3 regions of the Aeromicrobium sp. YIM 150415 genome follow, and region 1 is predicted to be linked to each of the others. Evidence: riboswitches for the same ligand, from Rfam matches in the RefSeq annotation. Region 1 holds a riboswitch; each other region holds the start of a gene.
The links. Region 1 has a riboswitch for thiamine pyrophosphate ahead of JL108_RS03010 (ECF transporter S component). Riboswitches for the same ligand answer to the same signal wherever they lie in the genome.
Positions count from the first base shown of each region.

Region 2: it holds a riboswitch for thiamine pyrophosphate, as region 1 does, so the genes downstream of both, thiO (glycine oxidase ThiO) here and JL108_RS03010 (ECF transporter S component) in region 1, are expected to answer to the same signal.
Region 3: it holds a riboswitch for thiamine pyrophosphate, as region 1 does, so the genes downstream of both, thiM (hydroxyethylthiazole kinase) here and JL108_RS03010 (ECF transporter S component) in region 1, are expected to answer to the same signal.

Region 1 is NZ_JAERWM010000004.1:271,517-276,663, reverse strand. Features, by position in the region: gene JL108_RS03035 (MFS transporter) at 1-1,167, opposite strand, end outside; gene JL108_RS03030 (NUDIX hydrolase family protein) at 1,345-1,890, opposite strand; gene JL108_RS03025 (GPP34 family phosphoprotein) at 1,950-2,612, opposite strand; gene JL108_RS03020 (ankyrin repeat domain-containing protein) at 2,668-3,045, shown strand; gene JL108_RS03015 (hypothetical protein) at 3,061-3,684, opposite strand; TPP riboswitch at 3,856-3,965, shown strand; gene JL108_RS03010 (ECF transporter S component) at 3,955-4,566, shown strand; gene JL108_RS03005 (ABC transporter ATP-binding protein) at 4,567-5,147, shown strand, end outside.
Region 2 is NZ_JAERWM010000037.1:32,532-37,678, reverse strand. Features, by position in the region: gene JL108_RS19550 (DUF2695 domain-containing protein) at 99-512, shown strand; gene JL108_RS19545 (hypothetical protein) at 551-922, shown strand; gene JL108_RS19540 (hypothetical protein) at 928-1,290, shown strand; gene JL108_RS19535 (isoprenylcysteine carboxylmethyltransferase family protein) at 1,287-1,760, shown strand; gene thiE (thiamine phosphate synthase) at 1,767-2,450, opposite strand; TPP riboswitch at 2,463-2,565, shown strand; gene thiO (glycine oxidase ThiO) at 2,556-3,683, shown strand; gene thiS (sulfur carrier protein ThiS) at 3,680-3,931, shown strand; gene JL108_RS19515 (thiazole synthase) at 3,933-4,703, shown strand; gene JL108_RS19510 (YchJ family metal-binding protein) at 4,700-5,023, shown strand; gene JL108_RS19505 (alpha/beta fold hydrolase) at 5,020-5,147, opposite strand, start outside.
Region 3 is NZ_JAERWM010000007.1:29,225-34,371, forward strand. Features, by position in the region: gene thiD (bifunctional hydroxymethylpyrimidine kinase/phosphomethylpyrimidine kinase) at 1-624, opposite strand, end outside; gene thiE (thiamine phosphate synthase) at 621-1,232, opposite strand; gene thiM (hydroxyethylthiazole kinase) at 1,229-2,029, opposite strand; TPP riboswitch at 2,017-2,110, opposite strand; gene JL108_RS05150 (DUF6318 family protein) at 2,248-2,763, shown strand; gene JL108_RS05155 (hypothetical protein) at 2,919-3,530, shown strand; gene JL108_RS05160 (PLP-dependent aminotransferase family protein) at 3,700-5,142, shown strand.

The DNA.
Region 1 (5,147 bases):
GGGAGCGGCTTCCTCGCGCGGAACGAGGGCCACAGCCACCGCCGCGAACACGGCCACACCGCCGAAGGCCCACCCGTAGCCCGCATGCGTGACTACTACCCCGAGCAGCGGTGGCACGGCGGCCGCCGTGAGGTACTGACCGGTGTTCTGCAGGCCGAAGGCGCGCCCGGACCAGAACGCCCCGGCTCGTTCGGCGACGGCGGTGAAGGCCAGCCCGTTGTCGGAGACCGTGACCACCGTCGCCACCACGGCGACGACGATGCCGACGGGCGAGGACTGCGCCACGCCGAGCACGACCATGACCAAAGTGGCCGCGACGGCGATCCAGCGCAGCGGGCGCAGTCGCGATCCGAGCCGGTCGGACCACCAGCCCGCGACGATCCGTCCCGCAGCCGAAAGGGCATGGGTCGCTCCCACGAGGATCGAGGCGGCCGCTACCGACCAGTCGTGCACGTCGACCAGCCACAGCAGGAGGAAGGTCCACACCGCGTACTGGGGGATCACCAGGAGTGCCGAGGCGAGGTGGATCCGCAGGAGCACGGCATCCTGCCGGTACGGGTTGGCGGCCCGTGCCTCGGCCCCGGGCGTCGGGCGCGGGGGTCGCGGCGGATCCACGATGAGCAGTGCGGCGAGCGTGGCGAGGAGCGACACCGCCGCCACCACGATGCAGGCGGCGCGCAGGCCGGCACCCGCGACGGTGTTGGGGATGATGAGCGCGGCAGAGCCGACGCCGAGAGGGAGAGCGGTCTGCCGGATGCCCATCGCCAGGCCTCGTCGATGGGCCGGGAACCAGCCGACGACGAGCCGGCCGCTGGCGGCATTGGTGCTCGCGACCCCGACGCCGCAGAGGAAGAACCAGAGGGAGAGGGTGCCCAGCGACGATGTCGTCGTCGTGCCGACGGCACCCAGCGTCACGAGGCTCAGACCGGCCAGCATGGCGCGGCGCTCGCCATAGCGATCCACGACGAGACCCCAGGCGACGAGCGTCAGCATCGTGCCCACGGCGGGGGCCGAGGCGAGCGCACCGGCGCTCACCAGGCTGACGCCCTGAGAGAGGTGGAGATAGGGAATGAGGAACGGTGGCGTGCTGATGACGAGCGTGCCTGCCCACTGTCCGGCCATCCCGACCATGAGCATCAGCCAGGGGTTGACGGGGCGACGGGTCACCCCCTCATCGTCGCAGGCGCTTCAGAGACAGCCGCTCGGACCTGCGGAGGACGCGGTAGGTCATCAACCTTTCGGCCTCGGTACAGGTGCGGCATCAACGTCATCGGGCGCCGATGGGGTTGATGACCTACCGCCGCTGGGCGGGTGACGTCGTCGACGAGGGGCGGTACGCCAGCGTCACGCGGGCACGCCGAGGTGGGCGAGCGCCTGCTTCAACAGGTGCCCGCGGCCGCCCTCGAGCTGATCGAGCACGGCAGGGCTCGCGGCGTCCTCGGGCGTCAGCCAGGACAGCTCGAGCGCGTCCTGCCGCGGGGCGCATTCACCCGTGACGGGGACGACATAGGCCAGGGCGACCGCGTGCTGACGGGGGTCGTACATCGGGGTCACGCCGGGAACGGGCAGGTACTCGGCGACCGTGAAGGGCGTGATGGTGGCTGGGAGGCGCGGGAAGGCGGTGGGCCCGAGGTCCTTCTCCAGATTGCGCATGAGGGCGCCGCGGACGGACTCACCGTGGAGCACGCGCCCCGAGACCAGGGTGTGGACGATATCGCCGGTCTGCGGCGAACCCCGCAACAGGAGTCCGATGTGCTCGACCTGCCCGAGCGCGTCCACGCGCACGGGCACGGCCTCGACGTACAGGATCGGGACGCGCGACCGCGTCTCGTCGAGCTGGAACTCCGACAGCCAGCCGGGATTCGGGTCAGGGGTACGCACCGAAGACATGTCCCCATTGTGGTGGACGGGTCCACCGATGGAGCGGTGACGCGGCGGTGATCCGGACCTCAGGAGCTCGTGGTGGCGATGATCGTGGGGGTGAAGACGGCGACGGCGAGGGCCGTCTGCGTCTCCGCGATCGCATCCTTGACGCCTGCGCTAGCCCAGTCCCCGGCGCTGACGGCTTTGGCGGCGGCCTTCGCGGGTTTGCGCTCCTCGCGGCTGGTCACCAGCTTGAGCTGGTCGCTCGCCTGGAGCAGGCCGATGAGCGGACCGGAGGTGGCGTCGACGGGCAACCCCTGGAGGAGGGTGCCTCGCACGCGGGCGATGAGGTCCTCGCGGCGGGCGATGTCGACCACGTCATAGCGTCGCAGCCCGAAGCCGAGAATGCTCTCCTTCCGGTCGCGGACCTGTCCGGCGCCGACGAGGCGGCGATAGGCGTTCTGGACGCCGTTCTTTCCGAGCCGGCTCACGGCGTCGCTCGCTTTGCGGGTCTTGCCGTCGCGCATGCGAGCGAGCGCATCCTCCACTTCCGGCTCGGGATAGGGGGAGCCATCGAGCACGTGGACGCGCACCTTCTTGGCCGTTCCCTCGACAGCCAGTCGCCGTGCCGCGACCAGCTCGAGGAGGTGGGCCCCGCCGATGATCGTGTCGTTGTCGACACTGCTCAGCGTCAGCTTGTGGGTGGTCGGATCGGTGGCCACCAGCACGAGATCGGTCGCGATGCTCATGGTCCGAGCCTAGGACGAACCCGCGTGGCACGCTGAGGGTCGTTATCCTGGCGCGATGGCCACCGAACCCGATCCGAAGCTCGTCGAACTCGCGCACCAGCTGTTCGATGAGGCGCGTGCCGGTGATGCCGAGCGGTTGGCCGCCTATGTCGACGCCGGTGCCCCGGTCGATCTGACCGATGCGAGCGGCAACACGCTGCTGATGCTCGCGGCCTACCACGGCCATCCGGCTGCGGTGGCGGCGCTCGCCGAACGCGGGGCCGATGTGAACCGGCTCAACGACCGTGGACAGAGCCCGCTTGCCGGGGCGATCTTCAAAGGCGAGGACGACGTGGTGCGGGTGCTGCGAGAGCATGGCGCCGACCTCGACGCCGGGACCCCCTCCGCGCGGGCTACGGCCGAGATGTTCGGCCGCCCCGACCTGTTGGAGTGACACAGCGCCCCTGAGTCACGCGACAGGCTTCGACGCGAGGAGCCGAGGCACGCGGGATGTCTCGGCGATGTGATCTCCGAGCGGTCTGCCCATTCGCAGCGCGATGTCGAGTAGCCGAGCGTGGTCCTGAGCCAGGTCGCGTCCGTGGATCGGCTCGTGATGGGCGATTCGATTGCGCAGTCGTCGCATCTCATTCAGTTCCGCGTGCAGTCTCCGGCGACGGACCGGTCCGTCGAAGGCATGGCGGAGAGCGGGTTGCCACAGGCGACGGTTGTACTCATCGGCGAGAAGGGACCACCAGAAGCCGAAGGGCAACTCTGCCACGACCTTCCCGTGAGACGCGGTGGTCCCGCCCGCTCGGCTCCGGGCGATGGCGACCACCGCACGGGACCGTTTCGTGAGACGTGACCGATCGCTCGTCAGCCAGTCGTCCCCCACCCGCTCCGTTGCCGCCCGGTCGAGCGCGTTGCGGAGTCCGACCTCGAGGTAGTGGAGCGATTCGAAGAAGGCTGAGCTGATGGAGGTGTTCCAGTCGTAGAGGATCAGGGCCTTCGGCCAGTCGCCGGCTGAGACGGCGAGGTACGGATGCATCCGAGCAGGTGAGAGCAGGGCGTGGATCGTCCATGGATCGCGGATCACGGTGATCTCCTCTGCTGGTCCTGTCTGCTCGGGAGCGTAGACTTCGACTCAGACAGAGAGCCCCGGGACGAACGGCGTAGCGGCGTCAGCCAGCGAACCCCCCCGGGGCCTCGTCGTTCTCGCGGACGGATGGTGCCCCCGCCTCGCTGAGCTTCCGGTGTACGGTGGGTGGCACAACGACAGGGGAGCGCCAAGCAGAGGGCGCTGAGAGTGCGGAGAAGCCGCAGACCCTTGAACCTGCTCCGGTTAGCACCGGCGAAGGGAGTCACGATGAGTTCTGCAACCCGTTCATCGATCGATCTGCGGTACCGCACCATCGATCTCGTCACCATCGCCACCTTGGGCGTCGCCTTCGGTGTCGTCTTCTGGGCCTGGGGCAAGCTCTACGAGCCGATCAGCAATGTCGCGCTGTTCGCCTTCCCGCCCTCCTCGGCATTCCTCGGCGGCGTGTGGCTGCTCGCGGGCGTGGTCGGCGGCCTGATCATCCGTAAGCCCGGGGCCGCCTTCGCCACCGAGTTCATCGCGGCCGCCGTGTCCGCGATCATCGTCGGCGGCACGCAGTGGGGGTTCAGCGTCTTCGCCTCCGGTCTCTTCCAGGGGCTCGGCGCCGAGCTGGTCTTCCTGCTGTTCTTCTACCGGCGGTTCGGCATCGGGGTCGCCGCCCTCGCCGGCGCGATGGCCGCGGCCTTCGAAGCGGTCTACGAGTGGTTCTCGTACTACGCCGACTGGGATTTCGGCTACAAGCTCGCGCACCTGGGCTTCTTCGTCGCGTCCGGCGTCCTGGTGGCCGGCGTGGGCGGCTGGGCGTTGACGCGAGCGTTCGCCAAGGCGGGTGTGCTCGACTCCTTCGCCGCGGGACGCGAGAACACCGTCGAGGTCTAGGTGAGCCGCGGAGCCGCGCGCTTCCGCGGATTCTCCTGGCGCCCGGTCGGGCGCAAGCGGGCGACGATCGCCGGAGTGGAGCTGAGCATCCGCGCGGGGGAGCGTGTGCTCGTGGTCGGGCCGAGCGGCAGCGGCAAGTCGACCCTCCTGCACGCGCTCGCCGGTGCCCTCGGCACGACGATCTCCGGAGAGGCGACGGGCGAGGTCGAGGTCGACGGACGGCTCGGGCTCGTCCTGCAGAATCCGGCGGATGCGATCGTGGCCGAGCGGATCGGCCGCGATGTCGCGTTCGGGCCGGAGAACCTGGGGCTGCCTCGCGACGAGATCTGGCGTCGGGTCGATGCCGCGCTCGCGGCGGTGGGGCTGGGATACGACCGGGATCGGTTCGCCTCGGCGTTGTCCGGGGGTGAGCAGCAGCGGCTCGTGCTCGCCGGGGTGCTCGCCACCGAGCCGGACCTCGTCCTGCTCGACGAACCGACGTCGATGCTCGATGCCGCTACGGCGAGTCAGGTACGCGATGCGGTCGTCGGTGCCCTCGGCGGCCGGACTCTGCTCGTGGTGGAGCATCGTTTCGAGCCGTG
Region 2 (5,147 bases), on a different contig from region 1:
ATCCTAAGGGTGCTCGCCCGACTGATCGCTGATTCGCCCTGTGGATACCCGGCATCCGGGCGACACGGAATGTCGGGCCTCTCTGGGACGGTGCCGACATGGACAGAGAACTCATCGAGAACGAAGCCGAGCAGATCCTGCTGGAGAGCTCGCACGCACTACTGACGCCGAAGCCGGGGGAGTGTCTGGTGTGCTACGTCGATCGGCAGTTTGCCGAGTTCGGTTGCGACAACACCCACCGCTTCGCGATGGCGTATCGCGATCACGCCGCGCCGCGCGCCACGGCATTACTGCAGCGGCTCTCCGTGCTGGGCGCGTGCTGCTGCGATTGCGAGATGTTCATGAACGCCTTCCACCCCGCGTCGAGGCTGTGGACCGGCGGATACTGGCAGCCGGGATCGGACGGCTACGACACATGGGTCGACGCGGAGCCTCCTGCACGGATGCCGCCGTGCGCGGGTGTTCGCCGAGGATCGGTCCAGCCATGCGCCAACTGGGATGCCGCGAGATAGCTGGTCGTGGACGGCCGGGGCCCACGTAAGGTGTCGCCATGACGCCGATGACGATTCGTTACCACCGTGGCCTCGCGATCGCCGAGCTGGTGATCGGAGCCTTCCTCGCCCTGACCTCGATCCTGACCGGCCAGGGCCTCGGCACCGCCGCGGGTGGCATCCTCGTCGCGCTCGGGGTGCTGATGCTGGTCAACCCGATGGCCAAGGTCGAGCCGAACGAGATCCAGATCCGCAACCCGCTCGGGATGACCCTCAAGCGCTATGCCGTTGCATCACCGACCGACCTGCGTGTCGACGGAAAGACGCTCCGCCAGGCCTCCGATGGCAAGAAGATCATGAGTCTCGGCTTCGGGGCGGACGGAAGCGATGTCGCCGCGCTCCGCTCGCAGGTGACGGGTCAGATCGGCTGAGGGCGATGGTCCTCGATGCGCGATCCGTTCTCGTCGCCGACGGCGCCGGCTGCCTCGCCGCCGCAGCCGTCACCGCGGCCAGCGATTCGGTCGCGGAGCTCGTTCTCCCGGCATCGTCATGGAGAGCGCCCGCGGGGGCCGCTCTGGGGGCCACCGGCGTGATGCTGCTGGCCTCCGCGCGTACCCGGCCGACAGCACGAGACCTGCGACGGGCGGCGCTCGTGAACGTCGGCTGGGTCGGCACCTGCGCGTTGATGCTCAGACATCGCCCTTCGCGCTGGGGAACCGCGCTGCTGGCGACGACGGCACTCTTCGACGGCGCCGCAGCCGTTCTGCAATGGCGATCGGTTCCGGGAGCGAGACCATGAGCGTGCCTCGAATCCCGCCTCTCCTGCTCACCGGCGTCGCGGCCGTCGCTCAAAGCGTGTGCGCCAGACGTTCGGCCCCCACGCCGCTGTCTCTCACCGGTGCCGCGGCGCTGGCCGTGGGATCCGTATGGATGCTGGGAGGATCGGCGGCCAGGTTCCGCCGTGAAGGCACCACCGTGAACCCGGTGGATGTCGATCGAGTGACCGCATTGGTCGAGACCGGCCCCTACCGGAGGTCGCGCAACCCCATGTACGTGGGAATGGCAGGGCTTCTGCTCGCACACGCGGTGGGGCGACGATCGTGGACCGCCGGAGTCCCTCTCGCCCTGTACATAGCCGTCGTCGATCGGTGCCAGATCCCCGTCGAGGAGAAGGCGCTCCGTGCCGCGTTCGGCACCGACTACGACCACTACGCCCGACGAGTGCCGCGCTGGCTGGACCGGCGCTCGGTGCGCGGCCAGGGCCGGTGAGACACCTCAGCCCAGGCGCGCTCGCAGGCCGCGTGCCGCGACAGCGGGATCAGCGGCCTGTGTGATCGCGCGGACCACAACGATCCGTTCGGCGCCGGCGGTGAGCACCGCATCGAGCCGCTCGCCCGCGGCGATGCCGCCGATCGCGAACCACGGTTTCGTCGCCATCGCGGCCGCGTAGCGGAGCACATCGAGGCCGACCGCGGCTCGGCCGGGTTTGGTGGGGGTCTCCCACACCGGGCCGACGCAGAAGTAGTCCACCTCCGGATCGGCCTCGGCCGCGTCGATCTGTTCCACCGCATGGGTCGACCGCCCGATCACCACATCGGGGCCCAGCAGTCCACGTGCCTGAGCCGGGGTGAGATCGCGCTGCCCGATGTGGAAGATATCGGCCCCCACGAGCGCGGCCACGTCCGCGCGGTCGTTGACCGCGAACATCGTTTCATGACGCCGGGCCACTGCGGCCACTGCAGTGAGAGCCGCGATCTCGTCCGCGGCCTCGATCGTCTTGTCTCTCACCTGGATGATGTCGACCCCGCCGTCGAAGGCGGCGCCCGCGAACTCCGCGATATCCCCACCTGTCCGCGCATCCGTGCACACATAGAGACGCGCATCGGCCAGCCGTCGACGTCGTTCGGCGCCCCCGAGCGAGGCGGGCGAGGCAGCGGCGAACGAAGGAGCATCGGTCATGTCCTCTAGGCTAGTGGTGTTCGCGGGAGCCCCGGAGGGGGCTGAGAGGGCCACGTGCCGACCGCCAGACCTGATGCGGATCATGCCGCCGGAGGAAGGGACACCATGGCGGACGTCATCGTCGCCGGGGCCGGGATCATCGGCCTCACCACCGCCTGGCGACTCGTCGAGCGCGGCTGGAACGTCACGGTCTGCGACCCCGCTCCCGCCTCCGGTGCTACACGTGCCGCCGCCGGGATGCTCGCGCCGGCCTCGGAGGTCGTGTGGGGTCAGCCGTCGCTCTATCCGCTCATGGTCGAGTCCGCGCGCCGCTATGCCGACCTCGTCGAGCGTCTCGTGCCGGGCCGGCCCGAGGAGGTCGGCTACCTGCCGACCGAGACCCTGGTCGTGGCAGCCGATCACGCCGACCGCGCCGCCCTCGACGAGCTCACCGCGCTCCAGGCCTCGCTCGGTCTGCGTGCGGTTCGCGTGTCCTCCCTTGCGGCCCGGCGGCTCGAAGGCGCCCTGGCGCCCGGCATCGCCGGAGGAGTCAGTCTCCCGGACGATCACCAGATCGATCCGCGCGCGATGTGCGTGGCACTGATCGAGGCGCTGGGCGATCGTGTCATCCGCTCCGAGGTCGCCGGATTGCTCCGTGAGGACGGCGCGACGAGGGGTGTGCGGCTCGTCGACGGCACCGAGCATCGTGGCGACCAGGTGGTGCTCTGCACCGGTCTCGGTTCTCTGCCCGAGCTTCCGCGCCTGCCGCTGCGGCCGGTCTATGGCGACATCCTCCGCCTCGAGCCGTCCCGCGGCGCCCGTCCACTGCTGACCCGAACCGTCCGCGGCCTCGTCCGCGGTCGATCGGTCTATCTCGTGCCGCGGCGCGACGGGAGTCTCGTGCTCGGCGCCACGACCCGCGAGGATGACGACCCGCGTCCGAGCGCGGAGGGCGTGCACCGCCTCCTCGACGACGCGTGGCGCCTCGTACCGGGCGTGCTCGACACCCGTCTCGTCGAGACCATGACACGGGCACGCCCGGGCACTCCCGACGATGTTCCGCTCGTCGGCCGACTCGACCCGGGCCTGGTCGTGTCGACCGGCTACTTCCGTCATGGGATCCTGCTCGCTCCGCTCGGCAGCGAGGTGACCGCCGATCTCGTCGATCGGCTGCCGGTGGAGCCCGGGATGCTCGCCGCGCTGGACCCGTACCGCTTCCACCGTTCCGACCCGACCACAGGAGGAGCACCATGACCGCCGGCACGATCTCCATCGTCCTCGACGGGCAAGAGACAGACGTATCCACCGGCAGCACGTTGCGCGAGATCATCGCCCGGCATATCGAGCGTGAGCTGGACGCCGCCGGCGCGCCGGTCGACGGTGGGCGTCTCGGCGTCGCCGTCGCTGTCGATGGCATGGTCGTCCCGCGCGGCGACTGGCACGACCATGTACTCGCGGACGGAGTCGCAGTCGACGTCGTCACGGCCACTCAGGGAGGCTGACATGGTCGACGCGTTGGACATCGCGGGAGTGCGGCTCGACAGCCGTCTCATCATGGGCACCGGGGGCGCGACCTCGCTCGCCACGCTCGAGGAGGCGCTCGTCGCCTCCGGCACCCAGGTGACCACCGTGGCGATCCGTCGTTACGCCGCCGCCGGCAATTCGGTCTTCGCCATGCTCGAACGTCTCGGCGTCCACGCGCTGCCCAACACCGCCGGCTGCTTCACCGCGCGCGATGCCGTGTTGACCGCGCAGCTGGCGAGAGAGGCGTTGGAGACCGATTGGATCAAGCTCGAGGTCGTGGCCGACGAGGACACGCTGCTGCCTGATCCGGTGGAGCTGCTCACCGCCGCGGACGAGCTCGTGGCCGATGGCTTCTCGGTGTTCGCCTACACCAACGACGACCCGATCCTCGCGCGGCGCCTCGAGGATGTCGGCGTCGCGGCAGTCATGCCGGCAGGGGCTCCCATCGGCACCGGCTTGGGAATCCTCAATCCGCACAACATCTCGATGATCGCCGAGGCCGCACGCGTGCCGGTGGTCCTCGATGCCGGCGTGGGGACCGCATCGGATGCCGCGCTCGCGATGGAGCTGGGATGCGATGCCGTGCTGCTGGCCAGCGCGGTGACCCGCGCACACGATGCTCCGCTCATGGCCCGCTCGATGCGCGCCGCGGTCCAGGCGGGACGAGATGCCTATCGCGCGGGGCGCATTCCCCGGCGCTCGCTGGCGCAGGCGTCCTCACCGGACGAGGGCAGGATCGGGGTCTCGTGACGGGGGACTGGCCCGTGACGGCCGAGGCGCTGATGCGGTCGAGGTTCGAGGCATTCCGGCGCGGCGATGCGGACTGGCTGCTCGCCAGCTGGCACTCCTCGACCCGGCCGGCCGAGATCGATCTCTCGGACAATCCGCGATGGCGAGGCCTGCAGATCGTCGAGGCAGTCGAAGGGGGACCGGACGATGCCACGGGCACCGTCGAATTCCGCGCCACGTACCTCGTCGGGCGAGAGCTGGGGATCCTGCACGAGCGGTCGCGCTTCGCCAAGGAGGAGGGGCGCTGGCGGTACCTCGACGGCGAGGTGCGGTCGTCCTAGGAGAGACGTGCGACGTCGTCGCGCAGCCTGTCCGGCCATCGGAGCACCTCGCCGGGTGTGGACACGACCTCCACGGTCGCGCGTGGCAGCAGCTCGACCAAGATCCGGGCGGTCGAGACGGGGT
Region 3 (5,147 bases), on a different contig from region 1:
GTGGGTGTTGGGGGTCTCGATCCGCGCGTTGATCAGGCGACCCGCGCCGTCCGCCGAGACGAGCACGTCGATCACCTCATCGCCGTCGAGATGCCCGCCCTTGACGAGGACGTTCCGCGCGCCGCGGGCCAACACGGCTCGGCCGGCGGCCTCGAAATCATCGGGCGAACGGACATCGAGACCGGCGAGCACCGCCGTCTCAGGCAGGTTCGGAGTCGCCAGGTCGGTGATCGGCAGCAGCGACTCGACGATCCCCGCGACCGCGGTCTCGGGGATCAGCCGATCCCCCGAGGTGGCGACCATGACGGGGTCGAGCACCAACGGGATCTCGGGGCGCTCCCGCAGCCGCGAAGCGATCGCCTCGATCACGTCGGCATCGCCGAGCATGCCGATCTTGACCGCCCGTACGTCCAGATCCTCCAGCACGGCGTCGAGCTGCTCACCGACGAACCGCGCGGGGACCGGGTGGATGCCGCGGACGCCGGTGGTGTTCTGCGCCGTCAGCGCCGTGAGGACGCTCGCGCCGTAGACCCCGAGAGCCGTCGCGGTCTTGAGGTCGGCCTGCACACCGGCCCCGCCGGACGGATCGGACCCGGCGATCGTCAACATGACCGGTTCGCTCATCGGACCCTCCCTCGGCTCACAGCGGCGCCGAGAGCTCGTACGGCCTGGTGCGGATCGGACGCCCGGGTGACGGCCGAGACCACCGCCACGGCGTCCGCGCCTGCCGCCATCGCCTCCGCCGCACGCTCGACGTCGATGCCCCCGATCGCGACCACGGGCACCGGCGACCGTCCCGCGATCGCCCGCACACCCTCGAGCCCGAGCGGTGCCTCGTGATCGGGTTTGGTCGGCGTCGCCCACACGGGACTGACGGCCAGGTAGTCGCACGCGCGGACCTGCTCGACGTCGTCGAGCTGCGCGATGTCGTTGACGGACCAACCGATGATCGCCTCGGCCCCAAGGGCCTCTCGTGCTCGCGCCGGCGGAATGTCCTCGACGCCGACGTGGATACCGTCGACCTTCGCGGCTGCATCGAGATCGTCGTTCACGATGACCGGCACGCCCGCCCTGGACCGGATCATCCCGGCGATCTCGACGAGCTGCGCGGTGGAGGCCGTCTTGTCACGGACCTGGATCAGGTCGAGTCCGCCTCGCGACGCGGCGACGGCGATGTCCGTGATCCCGTCGACCGGTTCGGTCACCAGATACACGCCATGAGTGAAGTTCATCGTCGGACGACCTTTCGCAGATCGTCGGGCTGCTGCAGATAGAGAGCGTCCAGCAGCGCCGGGCGGAGCGTGCCGGGGCCTGAGGCCGAACGGCCCGCGACCTCGCCCGCGTCGGCCAGTGCCGCCATCGCGGTGACGGCGCCCACCCAGGGATCGGGCGCACACGCGCAGGTCGCCGCGACCAAAGCCGACGCCGCACAGCCGAGGGCTGAGATCAGCGGCATCCGCGGATCGCCGCCCTCGACGAGCGCCGTGCGTTCACCGTCGGTGACGACATCGGTGGCGCCGCTGACCACGACGACCGATCCGAGCGCTCCAGCGAGCTTCTCCGCCTCGTGGCGGATGGCGATGGAGTCGTCGGTGCTGTCGACACCGCGACCGGCGCCTCGGGAGGTCGCGATGGCGAGGATCTCACTGGCGTTGGCACGAATGACGGTGGGGCGATGGGCGAGCAACGCGGTGACCGTCTCGCGACGGTAGGCGGTGGCGCCGACCGCGACCGGGTCGAGGATCCACGGTATGCCGCGATCGTGCGCCGTGCTCGCGGCAGCGTGCATCCCCTCGACCCAAGGCGGGCTCAGGGTGCCGATGTTCACGGTGACCGCCGAGGCGATCGTGGCCATCTCGGCGGCCTCGTTCACGTCGTGCACCATCGCCGGGGAGGCGTGTGCGGCGTTGAGCAGATTGGCAGCGACGTCCATCGAGACGTAGTTGGTGATGCACTGCACGAGCGGAGTGCGCTCGCGCACCGCACGGGCGGTGTCGACGACGGCGTCGACGGACAGATCGGACGTCATACGGCTCCCTAGCGCCGGTGTTAACCGGATCAGGTTCGGCGGGTGTGTTCTCAGCCCTCATGGGCACCCCGGCGTGGTCGTGTCGTGCCCGACCGTAGCAGCCTCCGCGGAACCATCGCGGCCAGGGTTGTCCACACGGCGATCCGACGGCAGGTGACAAACGGACCGTTCACCACTACTTTCGTGTCATCGACTTCGGGGGTGATGAGATGCGGCGGATGGTCCTGCCGGTGCTGGCTATGACGCTCATGGGGTGTTCGGGTGACCCCGACCCGCCCGAGGAGTCGGTCTCGCCGTCGCCGGAGATCACCGCGCCCGCGATGCCGGAGCTGGCCGGTGACGACTCCCCTGCCGGCGCCGAGGCCTTCGCCCGCCACTACATCGAGGTGCTGAACTATGCGTCGTCGACCGGAGATACTGACTTACTCCGGAGCTTGTCCTCAGCGGACTGTAGCGGGTGTCAAAAGTATGTGGACTTATACCGGTCTACCTATGACGATGGCGGGTACTTCCGCGAGAGCAAGTTCGTCATAGATGCAACAACAATCGACTACGAAGAAGGCTACTCGAAACAGTACGTGACGCTACAAACAACCTTAACAGAAGGCCAACATCGAACGTCCGCGGATTCCGCTCCACGCACCACCTCAGCCACCAAAGACACGATCTCGTTCGAGTTGAGTTACCACCAGGACTGGGTTGTTACTCAATTTGGTCTTGGAGAGACAAAATGATCGCGGTCGCGCTTACCTTGGTGACGATTCTTGGGTTAGCGCCGGGCACGAGTATCGGAGTGGACCCAAGCCCAGAAAAACCGGGGGTTGTAGTGTCGGGCGAGGAAGTAAGGCGCGAGCGAGGGTCCCCGCGCCCGGGGGTTGTTCCTGGGCCGGTGGCGGGGCCGGGTGGGGCGCCGGAGGCCCGGCCTCCGACCACGCGAGAACGCATACAAGACGAGATCCAGCGCCGCTGTCCCCCGAGCAGTCTCATCGGATTCCTGTGTTCCCCGCCTCCCCCGGACACCGCCGGCCCCGAGGACCCTCCACAGGGATCGACGCCGGAGCCTCCATCGCCGGAGGAGATCGAACGAGCCGTCCGCGAGATCGACCTGCCCCCGCTCAGCGTCGCCGTCGAACCACGGGACACCACCCTCGTCAACCTGCCGACCAATCTGTACACCACAGCCCCCGAGGTCGACCAGACCGTCGACATCCTCGGCGTCGCCGTGCGGATCCGTGCGACCCCGGTGTCGTTCACATGGCATCACGGAGACGGCACTCAGCAGACCACCTCACACCCGGGCACTCCCTATCCCGACCTCACGGTGACGCACCGCTACACCAGGACCGCCGCCTCGATCGATGTGCGCCTGGACGCCGGATACCAGGTCGACTACGCAGTGGACGACGGGTCGTGGACCCGCCTCGACGGTCTCATCGTCGCCTCGGGACCTCCCACGACCGTCACCGTGCGCGCCGCCGAACCCGTGCTCGTCCGGCCGTGAACGTGTGTCAGCGGGTCCTTTCCCGCCGGTACCCGTCGCGGAGCAGATCGCGCACGGTACCCACCACGGCCACCAGAAGCAGTCCACTTCCCAGAATCACCCAGAACATGCCCCGATCCTGGCAGCCAGTGGCCTTGTATTCGATAGCCAATTATCGCAGAGTGGCGTCATGAGCTCTCACCAGCTGAGCGCTACGAGCCTGGTGGCCGTGGTGGACCCGTCGGCCCATGGACGCGGAGGCCCCGCCTACCGGGCCTGGGCCTCCGCCATCTCCGCGGCCGTCATGGACGGTCGCATTCCCGACGGCACCCGGCTGCCCAGCGAACGCACGCTGGCCGACGCGGCGGGCATCAGCCGCACCACCGCGACGCGTGCCTACGGCGTCCTGCGCGACCGGGGACTCGCGAGCGCGCGACAGGGCTCCGGAACCGTCATCCGGCTCCCGCTCACCGAACAGAACGCGACGAGCCTGCTCGCCAGGTCCGCCGACCCCGACGACATCGCCCTCACCACAGCCGCGATGCCAGCACCGCCCGAGCTCGCGCATCTCGTGCACCGCGCCACCGAGGGACTCCCCAGCCTGATGGCGACCCACGGCTACCTCCCCGACGGACTGCCGCTCCTGCGCGAACGACTCGCGCAGCGTTACACCGAACACGGTCTGGCCACCGAACCCGAGCAGATCATCGTGACCACCGGCGCCCAGGGAGCGCTCGCGCTCCTGACTCGCACCCTCTGCCGGCCCGGGGGCCGCGCGCTGACAGAGGCCTGCAGTTATCCGCATGCCTTCGACGCCTTCGGCGGAGCCGGAGCACGCCTCGTCCCGCTGCCCATCGGTGACGACCCCTGGCCCCTCGCCGATATCGAACGCGCCGCACCTTCCGCACAGGTCGCCTATCTGATCCCCGACTTCCACAATCCGACCGGGGCGGTGATGGACGCCGAGCGGCGAGCCCGGGTCGGCGCGACGCTGCGCCGCCATGAGGTCGCCACGATCATCGACGAGACCACCCGGGACCTGCGACTCGACGGCGACTCCCTCCCCCATCTGGCCACCTGGTGCTCCGATACCTTCACCATCGGCTCGGCGTCGAAGTCGATATGGGGCGGGCTGCGCGTCGGGTGGATCCGCGCGCCCCGCTCGGCAGTCCCGGGCCTGGTCCAAGCCCGCCTGCACCAGGATCTGGGCGCATCGGCATTCGATCAGCTCATCGTCGCCGAGGCCGTCGCCGCGGGACTGCTGGACCGCTCACCCCACCTCGACACCGCGCGACGGACGCGCGATGCGACCTCCGCGATGATCGCCGATCGACTCCCCGACTGGAGGATCGATATTCCGGCGGGAGGGCTGACCTTATGGGCTCGGCTGCCCGGGCGCAGGGCAAGCGCCCTCGCCCTCGCTGCCGAGGAACATGGTCTCCTCCTGACGCCGGGGCCACGCTTCTTCGGCGCGCAGCCCCACGCGGGCGAGCAGTGGATCCGTATCCCCTACACACAGCCGCCGGAGACCATGGAGCGAGCGATCGAGCGTCTCGGCCGGGCGTGGAGCGACCTCGGCCCGCCGGACGCGCACGCGGTCCGCGATCCACGGACCATCGACATCATCACCTGAAACAC